DNA from 2 places in the Rhizobium sp. Nf11,1 genome. Region 2 is predicted to be linked to the other one. Evidence: predicted binding sites of a transcription regulator. Region 2 holds the regulator's gene; the other holds the start of a gene.
What was found. Region 2 encodes LexA, which represses DNA repair genes until DNA is damaged. Its sites were predicted from a motif close to TGTTCNNNNTGTGTTCNG; they were not measured.
Positions count from the first base shown of each region.

Region 1: the regulator LexA is predicted to act here: its motif matches at 2,998-3,015, upstream of ACQ7C1_RS02005 (PA0069 family radical SAM protein).

Region 1 is NZ_JBOBHU010000001.1:406,567-413,408, reverse strand. Features, by position in the region: gene ACQ7C1_RS02030 (tetratricopeptide repeat protein) at 1-169, shown strand, start outside; gene ACQ7C1_RS02025 (4-(cytidine 5'-diphospho)-2-C-methyl-D-erythritol kinase) at 182-1,066, shown strand; gene moaB (molybdenum cofactor biosynthesis protein B) at 1,066-1,617, shown strand; gene ACQ7C1_RS02015 (hypothetical protein) at 1,698-2,054, opposite strand; gene ACQ7C1_RS02010 (glycosyltransferase family A protein) at 2,426-2,944, opposite strand; gene ACQ7C1_RS02005 (PA0069 family radical SAM protein) at 3,085-4,242, shown strand; gene ACQ7C1_RS02000 (ribonuclease HII) at 4,410-5,099, shown strand; gene ACQ7C1_RS01995 (F0F1 ATP synthase subunit B) at 5,484-5,975, opposite strand; gene ACQ7C1_RS01990 (F0F1 ATP synthase subunit B) at 5,979-6,602, opposite strand; gene ACQ7C1_RS01985 (F0F1 ATP synthase subunit C) at 6,680-6,842, opposite strand, start outside.
Region 2 is NZ_JBOBHU010000017.1:37,451-44,292, reverse strand. Features, by position in the region: gene kdsA (3-deoxy-8-phosphooctulonate synthase) at 1-418, opposite strand, end outside; gene ACQ7C1_RS22750 (VOC family protein) at 415-1,311, opposite strand; gene lexA (transcriptional repressor LexA) at 1,517-2,233, shown strand; gene ACQ7C1_RS22740 (ComEC/Rec2 family competence protein) at 2,214-4,646, opposite strand; gene gltA (citrate synthase) at 4,936-6,225, shown strand; gene lpxB (lipid-A-disaccharide synthase) at 6,254-6,842, opposite strand, start outside.

The DNA of each region.
Region 1 (6,842 bases), on a different contig from region 2:
CTACCAGTGGAACCGGGCGCTCGCCTCCGAGCCTGAAGCGGCCGAAATTCCGAAGATCAAGGAAAAGATCGCAAACGGTCTGCCCGCTAGCGACGATGCCAAGGCGGCCGACAAGAAGCAACCGGATCCGGCGCCGGTCACCCCGCCGCCGGTCGACAAGAAGTCCTGACGGGCGCGACCGATGCCTGAGCAGGGCTTGGCCGACGCTTTCGGCGTCACCGAAGAGGCGCGCGCGAAGATCAATCTCGCCCTGCATGTGACGGGCCAGCGGCCGGACGGCTATCACATGCTCGATATGCTGGTGACCTTCGCAGATTGCGGCGACCGGCTGGGCTTCCTGCCCGCGCAGGCCGACGCCTTCACCCTGTCGGGCCGCTTCGGAGAGACGCTTGCCGGCGACGGCGACACCAACCTTGTAATCAGAGCGCGCGATCTCCTGCGCGAGGCTGTCGGCGCCCTTGCCTTCCCTGTTCACATCCATCTCCAGAAGAACCTGCCCGTTGCCTCCGGCATCGGCGGCGGCTCGGCCGATGCGGCGGCGACCCTGCGGGGGCTGATGCGCCTCTGGGGCTTGCGATTGCCGGTGGAACCGCTGGCGGCGCTGGCGCTGAAGCTCGGCGCCGACGTGCCCATGTGCCTCGAGAGCCGGCCGCTGATTGCCCGCGGCATCGGGGAGGAGATCGAAGCCGTGCCCGATCTGCCGGCCTTTGCCATGGTGCTGGCCAACCCGCTGAAGGGCGTTTCGACGCCGGAGGTTTTCCGGCGGCTCACGGCAAAGAACAATTCACCCCTGAGGCTCGCACACACCGAAGGCTGGCTTGCGGCGATCGGCGCGGCTCGCAACGACCTGGAGCCACCGGCACGCGAAGCCGTGCCCGAAATCGCGGCGATCTCGGCGATGCTGCAGGCTGAGGGCGCTCTTCTTGCCCGCATGTCCGGCTCCGGCGCCACCTGCTTCGGAATCTTCGCCAATATGGCCGCCGCGCGCGATGCGACGGCGGCTCTTCACGAGGCGCAGCCCGACTGGTATTTCCAGGCGACGGAAACGGTTTCGGGAGGCATGTGATGGCAGGTTTGGACGAAAAACGGCCCTTCATCGCCGTCGGCATAGCCGTCCTCACCGTCTCGGATACGCGCACGCCGGAGACGGACAAGTCCGGCGATACGCTGGCGGCGCGGATCGCCGAGGCCGGCCACAGGCTGGTCGAGCGGGCGATCGTGCCCGACGACCGGGAGAAAATCGCCGCTCAGGTCAAAGCCTGGACCGAGCGGGATGAGATCGATGTCGTTATCACCACGGGCGGCACCGGCTTTACCGGCCGAGACGTGACGCCCGAAGCGCTGGAGCCGCTGTTCGAAAAGCGCATGGATGGCTTTTCCGCTGTCTTCCACCGTATCTCCTATGACAAGATCGGCACGGCGACCATCCAGTCGCGCGCCACCGCGGGCGTTGCCAACTCCACGTTCATCTTCGCCCTGCCCGGCTCGCCCGGAGCCTGCCGGGACGCCTGGGACGGCATATTGAAAGCACAGCTCGACTATCGGAGCGTGCCTTGCAACTTTGTCGAGATCATGCCGCGCCTGGACGAGCATCTGAAACGCGGCGCAAAGAAATAGACTGGCGCTGCCGTTACAGTGCCGCGATCGCGCCGTCGAAAACCCGATTTAGACTTTCGAGGCCGACGCGCTGGCCTTTGTTATGTGGCAATGCCCGGCAGAGCCGGCATCGAATCCCAGCTATCACCCGACAGCAGAATGCAACTTATGCCGTGGACATCCGTGACGACGAGCGTCCAGGTGCCGCTTTTGGCGGCATAGACCTCGAGAACGGCGTTTTGGTTGATCAGGCCGACGGCGGTGAGCTTCTCACCGAAATTCCTGTCGAGGAAACTGACGACGTCGGATCGGCCTGCGCAACTGAGCATCGTCTGCGATGCTGCTGAATTCGGATGCGCGATCACCAATGTCGGCAATATGACGGCCAGCAGGCCGTAGATCCTACCGCGTACGCCGTAGATCCTACCGCGCATGCGGTAAATCCTACCGCGTGGCATGACGCACCTCCTTTCGCCGGAAACCCGGCAGAAGAGGAGATTTTTCGCCGACCTGTTCTGCCGTTCACCGGCATTCCACGGCACCCGTTGCGAAGCGCGGCGCTTCGGCGGCGCCATAGGTGAATTATAGCGCGAAATTCTATTGGACGCCATCTTTGCGCGATGGCGGGAAGTAATCACCAAAGCGCGCTTGCGACGAGACCAGCCATCCGGCTGCCGCCACCTTCCCGCTTGCGGGCGAAGGGGATATGCCGCGCCGGCTTTCTCCATCTCGACGTTGCATTGGGGCACGTCCCCTCACCCCGCTTCTACGGGGAGAGGGTTAGGTGAGAGACAATCTCTCAGACAGGGTCGATGCAGCGACGGGCATTCTACCGCGTGGCACGCGCCACCCAGGAAGGAATCAATTCACTTGCAAGCTTGCGCGGCTTCTGGCCCTTGGCGAAGTCGGCAACAGGCATCCCGCTTCTGGCGGCGGCGAGCGCCAGGTTCTTCGGCATCAACAAGCCAAGCTCCAGCGGCGGTCGACCGCGGGCAACGCGCTGGAAGAACGGGCGGCGGTAGCCGCGCGACGCGGCAAAGCGCGCTGGTGTCTTATTCAGCGCCACATATTCGGCGATCTCATCGATCCAGCCGGCCTGCGGCCTGGCGCCCGGCTCGATAAAGAGCAGCCATTCGCCTCGGGCGGAGCGCACGATGTCCTTGATATCCCATTGTGAATGGAACCGGCAGCCGGCGGCGTCGGCGACCCGCGAGGTGCCGTCGCGCGAGCCGTGATCGAGCACGATCACATCGCTGACGAGCCCTTCCACCGCGCCTGCCACCAATACCGATAAGGTCTGCGCCAGTTCGGATTCCTGATCCTGGCATTCGAGAACAACCGTCAACATCGACTATTCATAATGCGCCGCACAATTTTTTGCCAGCACCGTTTTACGTATTTTGTTCTTGCATTGTTCTCGTTTTATCGATAGGAATTTAATCATCACAAACGGGCGGAGACAACGGCTTTCCGCTGCGGGAGAATCCGATGAGAGAGCAGTCCCTGGCAGGGCAGGCCGCATTCGCGCCTGCCAATACGGCAGATATTGCCGATGCGATGATCGTGTCCTCCGGTCTTCGGGTCGAGGTTGACCGGCGGCGCGGGCGTGGAGCGGGACTGAACCCAACAGGCCGGTTCGAAACGCTGCAGCGGGAGACCTTCGACGACGGTTGGCAGACGCTGGAAGAACTGCCACCGTTCAAGACCGTGGTTCAGATCGAAAAGCCGCGCACCGCGATTACACGCAATGAATCGCCGGACCTTTCTTTCGACCGCTCGATCAATCCCTATCGCGGCTGCGAGCACGGCTGCATCTATTGTTTCGCCCGCCCGACGCACGCCTATATGGGGCTTTCGGCGGGGCTCGATTTCGAGACGAAGCTCTTCGCCAAGCCCGATGCGGCGAAGCTCTTGGAGCGGGAGCTCGCCAAGCCGGGGTACAAGGTGAGGGTGATCGCGATCGGCACCAATACCGACCCCTATCAACCGATCGAGAAGGAATGGCGCATTATGCGCGGCATCCTCGAGGTGCTGAACAAGGCGAACCATCCGGTGTCGATCGTCACCAAGTCGGCGATGATCCTGCGCGATCTCGACATTCTGCAGGAGATGGCCGGCAAAAACCTGGTGCGCGTCGGCATCTCGGTCACCACGCTCGACCGCAAGCTTGCCCGGGCGATGGAACCGCGCGCCGCCACGCCGCCGCGACGGCTGGAGACCATTCATGCGCTGTCTGAGGCAGGGATCCAGACTGCCGTCATGGCCGCTCCGCTGATCCCGGCGCTGAACGATCACGAATTGGAGCGCATTCTGGAATCGGCGAAGGCTGCCGGCGCGACCGGGGCGAGTTATGTCATCCTCAGGCTGCCGCTTGAAGTCAGCCCGCTCTTTCGCGACTGGTTGCTGCAGCACTATCCCGATCGTTACCGGCACGTGATGTCGCTGGTGCGCTCGATGCGCGGCGGCAAGGATTACGACGCCGAATTCGGCAAGCGCATGAAGGGCGCCGGCCCCTATGCCTGGCAGATCGCCCGGCGCTTCGAAATGGCGGCGAGACGCTTCGAGCTGACACGCCGCAGCGTGCCGTTGCGCGACGATCTGTTCGTGCCACCGGATGGCAGCGGCGTACAGCTGTCGCTGCTCTGATTTTTTAAGCTTGCGCATCGGCTGCTCAGAAAATCCGCCCTGTTTTCGAGCCCCGAGCGCAATTTCCGCGGATGGCCCTGACCGCCTCCATCCGCCGGACCGTCCCCGGCCGCCGCCCTGATCCGGGGACTTGCGGGAAATCGGGTTGGCGTGCGAGGTTCAGCCGCATGAAACGTCGCACGCCACCCGATTCTCCCCTGCTTTTCGACACGGTCCCTCTCGTGCCGGATTTCAAGCTCGAGCTCAAAGCACGCAAGGCCGGCCACTGGCCGGTCGCCGGCGCCGACGAGGCAGGCCGCGGGCCGCTGGCGGGGCCCGTGGTGGCCGCTGCGGTCATCCTCGATCCGAAGCGCATCCCTGAAGGCCTCAACGATTCCAAGCAGCTCTCGGCCCAGCGGCGCGAAGAACTCTTCGCGCAGATCCTGGCGACGGCGACGGTTTCCATCGCCTCCTCCAGCTCGACCCGGATCGACGAAACGGACATACGCAAGGCAAGCCTTGACGCGATGCGCCGCGCCATCTGCAGCCTCGCCATTCCCGCAAGCTACGTCCTGACAGATGGGCTTGATGTGCCGCCCGGCCTCGATTGCCCAGGACAGGCCGTGGTCAAGGGTGACGCCCGCTCGGTTTCTATCGCCGCCGCCTCTATCGTCGCCAAGGTGACGCGCGATCGGATGATGGCGCGGGCGCATCATGTATTTCCCGATTACGGTTTTGCGGCCCACGCCGGCTACGGCACGGCGCAGCACCGCGCCGGCATTGAACAGCACGGCCCCTGCTCCCTGCACCGGATGAGCTTTCGGCCACTGCGGAAGGACGGCGACGAGCCTGAGATGGACGAACTGCTTTCGGAATAGTCGCCGAAAAAAGATCGGCATATTCCGCCTTTGGACTGGCGATCAGCCCCTCATCCGGCTGCCGCCACCTTCTCCCCGCATGCGGGAGAAGGGGATATACCGCACCCTCTCCGTTCCCCTCTTAGTCTAGCTCTCGCAGACACGTCCACTCGTAAGGCCATCCGAGAGCGAGCTGCAAAAGGACAGAGTGGAGGGGACAGAAAGGTTGCTGCATGTCCCCTTCTCCCTGCAAGCGGGGAGAAGGTGGCGGCAGCCGGATGAGGGGCGGACGCCGGAGCAGGGACGCTACGCTGCCTCCGCACGAGGCCAAGCAAAGAACAGGCCTTATCACCAAAGAAAAAGGCCGGGACATGCCCGGCCTTTCCTTATTCCAGTTGATACCGCTCAGTTGAGCCGTGTCTTGACCTGTCCGACGGCGTTGCCGAAGAGCTCGGACTGGACCTTGCCGTCGGCCTTCTTGGCCAGCACCGTTTCTGCGGCCGCGATGGCAAGGTCGACGGCGGCGGAACGCACCGCCTTCATCGCATCGGCCTCGGCCTGCTTGATCTTCTGCTCCGAGAGCGCCGTGCGGTTGGCGACGAATTCTTCCGTCTTCTTCTTCGCCTCGGCGGTCAGCATCTCGGCTTCGCGCTCAGCGGCGGCAACGATATGGGCCGCTTCCGCTTCCGCTTCCTTGCGCTTGCGCTGGTATTCAGCGAGCAGATGCTGGGCTTCCTCGCGCAGGCGCTTGGCTTCGGCTAATTCATTACGGATCTGGTCGGCGCGGTCGTCGAGCGAGCGTGCCATCATGCCCGGAACCTTCAGATAGACGACCAGCGCCAGAAAGAGGACGAGGCCGACAAAGGCGAAGAAAGTCGCGTCGAAATGAAATTCCATCGATCAAGCCTCCTTCTTGGCGGCCGCGACGGCGGCGGCGACATCTGCCTGCGCAGCGCTGCTGCCGATCAGCTGTTCGACGACGGCGGCTGCCGTTTCCTCGGCAATGGTGCCGACGTCGGCGAAGGCCTTGGCCTTGATGTCGGCGATCCGGGCTTCCGCAGCCTTGATCTTTTCCGACAGGCTGGCCTCGACGGTGCGGCGATCCTCTTCGGCCTTGACCTTGGCGGCGTCGCGGGCGGCGGAACCGATCGCGTGGGATTTGGCGCGGGCAGCGGCCAGTTCGCCTTCATAGGTCTCGACGGCGGCATCGGCTTCCGCTTTCAGGCGGCCTGCTTCTTCCAGGTCCTGGGAGATGCGCGTGTGGCGCTGGTCGAGGATGGCCCCGATGCGCGGCGCAATGACCTTTTGCATAAGGAGGTAGAAGACGCCGAACGTAATCACCAGCCAGAGCAGCTGGGAGGCGTAGGTCGTCGAATCGAAAGGCGGGAACGGGCCGCGGGCGTGTTCGCCTTCGGCAACACCGGTCTCGGTATGGACCTCGCCTGCGGCCGGAGCGGCATGCGCATCCGTGCCGGTCGCTGCCGCCGGTGCTTCTTCAGCGTAAGCCGGGGTCACAAAAAACATGCTCACCTCCAGGTGGACTGCAAATGCAAAGGATCACGGCTTGCGGTCGCAGGCCGTGATCCATCTATTCGCCGATATCAGACAGCGAAGAGGAGGAGGAGAGCGACGAGCAGCGAGAAGATGCCCAGAGCTTCCGTAACGGCGAAGCCGAATACCAGACGGCCGAACTGGCTGTCAGCGGCAGACGGATTGCGCAGAGCGCCGGAGAGGTAGCTGCCGAAGATATTGCCGAGGCCGAGA
Region 2 (6,842 bases):
GGCCGGTCTTGGCGGCGGCGATCAGAAGGTCGGTCTGACGGCAGAGGAAGGCCGGGATCTGCAGAACATCGACCACCTTGGCCACCTCGGCGCATTGCTCGGCCGTATGGACGTCGGTTATGACGGGAAAGCCGAATTCCTTCTTGAGGTCGGCAAAGACCTCCATGCCCTTTTCCAGGCCGATGCCGCGTTCAGCCGAGAGCGAGGTACGGTTCGCCTTGTCGAAGGAGCTCTTGTAGACGAGGCCAATGCCGAGCTTGCCGCAAAGCTCCTTCAGCGTGCCGGCGACCATGAAGGCGTGATCCCGGCTCTCCATCTGGCATGGACCGGCGATCAGCGACAAGCGGCCAGTATTGGAAAAAGTGACCTGGCCTCCGCCTTCGCCGATCCTGACTTCGGAATTCGTGTCGGTGCTCATCGTGTTTCCTCGAAGGCGAAGAGCGCACCCTGCCCGGGCGTGGGCTTCACCAGAATGCGATTGTTCTTGCGTGTGAATGTGATCCCGTTAGCACCCAAATGCGCTTCTGTCACGGCAAGATCGATGACGGTGAAGAGGATTGCCCGCCCCCGCAGGCCGCGATCGGCTGATGAGACAGTGGTTTCGAAATAGGCCTCCAGCCCTTCCGGCGTCATCAAGCTGATCTTTGCATTCGATGCCGCGATATTCATGCCGAAACCGGTTTTCTCCACCGCCGCCTGCCCAATCGCGAGCCCGACGAAGGCGGCGAATGCCGCCGGGTCCGGTGCACAAAGTGCGATCTCGGCAATGCCGATCACGCCATTGGCGTGCGTCTCCAGCGCGGCGCGATCTGTAGGGAACGAATTGATGCGCTGGCAAGTAAAGAGAAAGAAATCGGGGGCGCGCAAATCAGCTGCAAAGGCCAGCTTAAAGCTGCCGACGCTCTCCGAACCGTCCGGCATCCGCATCGGCCGGCTGAACTGCAACATCTCACCGGCGCTCGCGCCGTTGCTGACGAAGCGCTTATGATCGAGGTCGGCATCCTCGCTGAGGAAGGCCAGCGCAGAAAGTCCCTCCTCGCCGCAGCGGAAACGGAAGGCGCGATTGCGGGCGATGAAGACGTTGCCCTGGCGGGCCGCTGCTTCGCTCTCGTCGACACTCGCCACGCCAAGCGGCTCCAGATAGGTCTTGTCGGCGAAAAAGACGCAGGCATTCTCCGTTCCGAAGGGATGGCGCGCATCGGCGGCGACGGTGAAACCGAGCTTGCCGAGCCTCTCACGCGCCAGATCGATATTGACCACGGGCAGCACGACATGATCCAGCGGGTGCGACCTGGCGGAATGCGCGTTCATGAATATCCCTCCTGAAACCGGCAAGAGACAAGAGATGTGCGACAGCACCTCCCTCAATGCAAGACATGTGCGCCAATCCGGCAAATGAAAATAAAAATCTCCGCGAGTTGACGTGAACTTTTACGGAAATTTAGCTACTTGCGGAACACATATGGAACATATAGTGTCCGTTCTGGATTTGTTTCAATCACGGGGTCTGACGTCGATGCTCACGCGCAAACAACAGGAGCTTCTCCTTTTCATCCATGAGCGCATGAAGGAATCCGGCGTTCCTCCCTCTTTCGACGAAATGAAGGATGCCCTGGACCTCGCCTCGAAATCCGGCATTCACCGCCTGATCACGGCGCTTGAGGAACGCGGCTTCATTCGCCGCCTACCGAACCGCGCCCGGGCACTCGAGGTGATCAAGCTTCCGGAGGCCTATAACCCCAGTCTTCAGCGTCGCGGTTTTTCGCCGAGCGTCATCGAGGGCAGCCTCGGCAAGCCCCAGCCGGTCGCCGCCCCCGCTGCGCCAAAGCCGGTCGCCGACAATGGCAACTCCGTCTCCGTGCCGGTCATGGGACGTATCGCCGCCGGCGTTCCGATCTCGGCGATCCAGAACAACACCCACGATATCGTCGTTCCCGCAGATATGCTCGGCTCCGGTGAGCACTATGCGCTGGAGGTCAAAGGCGATTCGATGATCGACGCCGGCATCTTCGACGGCGACACCGTGATCATTCGCAACGGCAGTACCGCCAGTCCCGGCGATATCGTCGTTGCCCTCGTCGATGACGAGGAAGCAACGCTGAAGCGTTTTCGCCGCAAGGGTGCCTCGATCGCGCTCGAGGCCGCCAACCCGGCTTATGAGACCCGCATCTTCGGGCCCGACCGCGTCAAGGTGCAGGGCAAGCTCGTCGGCCTCATCCGTCGCTATCACTGACGCCGGATGGGCTGGAATCGGTAAAACGATCATTGCGCCAATCATAGGCGCGATGGCGCATCCATGGTCGCGACAAAGCATCGAAGGCGGTGGTGACCTCCAGGCCGGCATCGGCGAAGCGCAATTCAAGCGAACCGGTCCTGCGCAGCGTCTCGCCGGTGAAAAGCGTGCCGCCTGAACGGCAGCTATTGAAACGCAGACGGACCGAGGTCACGACGATATCGGCCGTATCGCAGGCCGGGCCGAGATAGGCGGCATTGTCGATGACGGTGACGATATTGCCATTGCCAAGTCTTGATGTGCACCAAGCCTTCTTGACGCAGGAAAAACGGTTTGCTTCACCGCCTGCGGCGGCTGCCCGCATCGCTGCACTCGCTTCGTTCTGCTGATCGCGGGAAAGCCTGACACGGCGGTCTTCTCCTTCCGGCGGAATGGCCGGACCATCCAGCATCTTCGGCGGATCATGTGTCGGCAGCACCAGCGCTCTCTGCCACTGGTCGAATATGAAATCCGGCGGGTTTTCACGGTTGGAAGCTATTGCCTCAGCCGCGACGACCGCAACCAGACTGCCATCCTCCGAAATCACCAGATCCGGCGGCCGGGGAACCGGCAGAAGCAGCACGATGAGCGTGGAGATGGCGATGATCGATGTGCCGACATGGCGCAGCCGAGTGCGCAGCAGCGTCAGCAGCAGAAAGCCTGCCACCGCCACTGCGAAATACCAGCCGGGCAAGCGGCCGATGCCGATATCACCGCCCCAGCCGGACACTGTCTTGGCAACCGCAATCACCAGATCGAGGCCGAATCCGACGACCTTCCAGAGCGGAGCGTCCAGACCGAAAGGCATGAGCAACATCGCCAACAATCCGGCCGGCATGACGATGAAGGAGATAATCGGCATCGTCGCAAGGTTTGCCGGCAGGCCGTAAGCCGTCAGGCGATGAAAATGCTCGATCGAAAACAATGCGGTGGAAAAGCCGCCGATCAGCGAGGTCAGGAAGACGCCGCCGAAGAAACCGGCGACGGCAACCACCGGCCTGATGATCGGCAGTTTCAGAAAAGCGTTTTCGCGGACACGCCTGTCCTTCCACAACTGATAGCCCGATACCAAGGCCAATGTGGCGGCAAAGGACATCTGAAAGCTCGGTCCCAATACTTCCGAAGGTGAAATGGCGATGATGATGAGCGCGGAGAGAACGACATTGCGCAGGCTGATCGACGGCCGGTCGAAGAAGACGGCAATCAGCATGATGGCCATCATGATAAAGGCGCGCTCGGCCGAAACCCCGAAACCGGAGATCAGGTAATAGGCGGTGACGGCGATGAGCGCGCCGGCAGCGGCGATTTTCTTTGTCGGATAGGCTTGGGCGACGCCGGGAAAGAGGCTGAGCAGCATCCGAAAGCCGACGAAGAAGATGCCAGCCGACAGCGCCATGTTGAGGCCCGAGATCGCGACGATATGGGCAAGGCCGGACTGGCGCAGCGCCTCCGTCGTCGCGTGCGATATGGCGCGCCGTTCGTCCGTCACCAGCGCAGCGGCAAAGGCGCCGGTGTCGTCGGGCAGGATCGATCTTATGCGGTCGCCGATGCTGCTGCGCAGCTGGTAGAGCCATTCGAGCAGGGCGTCCGCCGTCGACCTGGCCGCCTGCGGGCCTGCCTCCAAGTCGAGTTTCTCCGGCGCACCATAGAAGAAACCGTTGGCGCCGATGCCGTCGAAATAGGCACCGAAGGAGAAGTCGTTGAGCGCGGGAAGTGCGGGCCCCGCCGGCGGCGTCAGACGTGCCTTTCCGGTGATGATGTCGCCGATCTCGAAAGGCGCATCGGCGCCCCGGACGATCGCGGTGATGCGTCTCGGCGGCCGTTTCAGCTCCGGCGCCTCGGTGCCGGCGACGGCAAGAATGTAGCGCCAGCGCCCGCGCCCGTCGCCTTCCCGCCGTTCGACGCGGCCAGTCACCGTCGTCGTCACGGATGAATCGAGGATCACCGTCGAAGCCCGCCAGCTCTCGAACTGAGCTGAGAGCATGCCGCCGGCGAAAAGTGCCAGCGCCATGAAACTTGCGCGCAAGGCCGGTCGGCTGGGATCGGTGAGGAAAACCGCGGCCGCCGACACCAGCAGGCAGAGCAGCGATGCAATGAGGGGAAAATCCGATGCCGCAAGAAACCAGAAGGCCGAGCCGGCTCCGAGGAAGACCGGCGAGAACAGCAGCAGGCGGCCATGATCGGCCTCTTCGCCCAGCATGCAGGCCCCGGCACGGAGCGATTGCCCGGCGGTGGCCAGCAGCCGACGATGCAATGGGGTCTGCGACTGCGTCCTTACCGATTGAGTCACCACCGCAGGCGCAGGAAAATCTGGCGGATCGGCAAGACCGATGCCCGCTTGCGGCCGCAATTCGGCTGTCGTCGTTTCCTGCATGCCCCGCCCAAGATCACCCCGCCAGGCCCTAAGAATGCAACCTTCAAGCAAATCCGGCAAGGATAATCGATTGAAATACGAGGGAAAATCGTAAGCGGCAAAAGGCCAGTCGAATCATCGGCTTCCGCTATGCGTGCGGCTCATCGCTGCAGTGCCTAAAAGGTGATGCCGCAATGCACAAAATGCCGTCACGGTAACTTGGCATTAGCGTCACGATCATATAGCTATCGGAAAGGACGCTTAACCCCTATGGCGCTTTTGTGGCGCCACCGACATTTCGGAGGACAGCATGACGGATCAAAGCGCTACAATAAAAATCGGTGACAAATCGGTTGACCTCGCCGTTAAAAGCGGCACGATCGGCCCGAGCGTCATCGACATCGGTGCCCTCTACAAGAACACCGCTTCCTTCACTTACGATCCGGGCTTCACCTCGACCGCATCCTGTGAATCGAAAATCACCTATATCGACGGTGACGAAGGTGTGCTGCTGCACCGCGGCTATCCGATCGAGCAGCTGGCCGAGCACGGCGACTTCCTCGAGGTCTGCTACCTCCTGCTCTACGGCGAACTGCCGACGGCCGCGCAGAAGAAGGACTTCGACTATCGCGTCACGCACCACACGATGGTGCATGAGCAGATGAGCCGCTTCTTCACCGGCTTCCGCCGCGATGCACATCCGATGGCCGTCATGTGCGGCTGCGTCGGCGCACTGTCGGCCTTCTATCACGACTCCACAGACATCACCGATCCGCACCAGCGCATGGTCGCCAGCCTGCGCATGATCGCCAAGATGCCGACGCTTGCCGCCATGGCATATAAATACCATATCGGTCAGCCCTTCGTTTACCCGAAGAACGACCTCGACTATGCGTCGAACTTCCTGCGCATGTGCTTTGCCGTCCCCTGCGAGGAATATGTGGTCAATCCGGTGCTTGCCCGCGCGATGGACCGCATCTTCATCCTGCATGCCGATCACGAACAGAACGCCTCGACCTCGACCGTCCGTCTCGCCGGTTCATCGGGCGCCAACCCGTTCGCCTGCATCGCCGCCGGCATCGCCTGCCTATGGGGCCCCGCGCACGGCGGCGCCAACGAAGCAGCGCTCAACATGCTGACGGAAATCGGCACGGTCGACCACATTCCGGAATATATCGCCCGCGCCAAGGACAAAAACGATCCGTTCCGCCTGATGGGCTTCGGTCACCGCGTCTACAAGAACTACGATCCGCGTGCCAAGATCATGCAGAAGACGACGCATGAAGTGCTCGGCGAACTCGGTATCAAGGACGATCCGTTGCTGGAAGTGGCGATGGAGCTGGAGCGCATCGCGCTCACCGACGAATATTTCATCGAGAAGAAGCTCTATCCAAACATCGACTTCTACTCCGGCATCACGCTGAAGGCGCTGGGCTTCCCCACCACCATGTTCACAGTGCTCTTCGCCCTTGCCCGCACCGTCGGCTGGATCGCGCAGTGGAACGAGATGATCGAGGATCCAGAACAGCGCATCGGCCGTCCGCGCCAGCTCTATGTCGGCGAACCCAAGCGCGACTACATCCCGGTTTCGAAGCGCTGATCGCTTCAGAGCTCAAAAAGAAACCCGGTCAGGAATGGCCGGGTTTTTTCTTTTCCAAAACGTCGAGAAGGATTTCGGCGGCCTGTTCGCCGGGCGGCTTTTCCGTCTGCATGCGCTGCCAGATGAGCTCGTAGCCTTCCTTCATGGCCTTCAGCTGATAGGTATCGGCCGACAGCCTTTCCATCCAGCGTGCAAGGCTTGCGCCGCGGACGACATCGTTCAGATATTCCGGCACGACCGGGTAATCGGCGATCAGATTCGGCAGCGCGCCGGTCCAGGTCTTGATGCCCGATGTCAGCATGCGCATGATCCAGTCGACCTTATAGGCGGAGACGACGGGAACGTCGGCAAGTGCGAGTTCGAGAATAACGGTTCCAGACGCCGCCATGGCTGCATCGGCCTCGGCAAAGGCTTTCCACTTTGCTTGCGCGCCGACGACGATCTCCGGCTTTACCGCCCAGCCCGCCGTCATTTCGCGGACGAGCGCTTGCCTGTGCATTATGGTCGGCAGAATGAAGCGTGTCGGCCCATTACGGGCGACGATTTCATTCGTGGCGACCTCGAAATAAGGCAGAAGCTTCTGGATCTCGGAGGAGCGCGAGCCGGGAAGGAGCAGG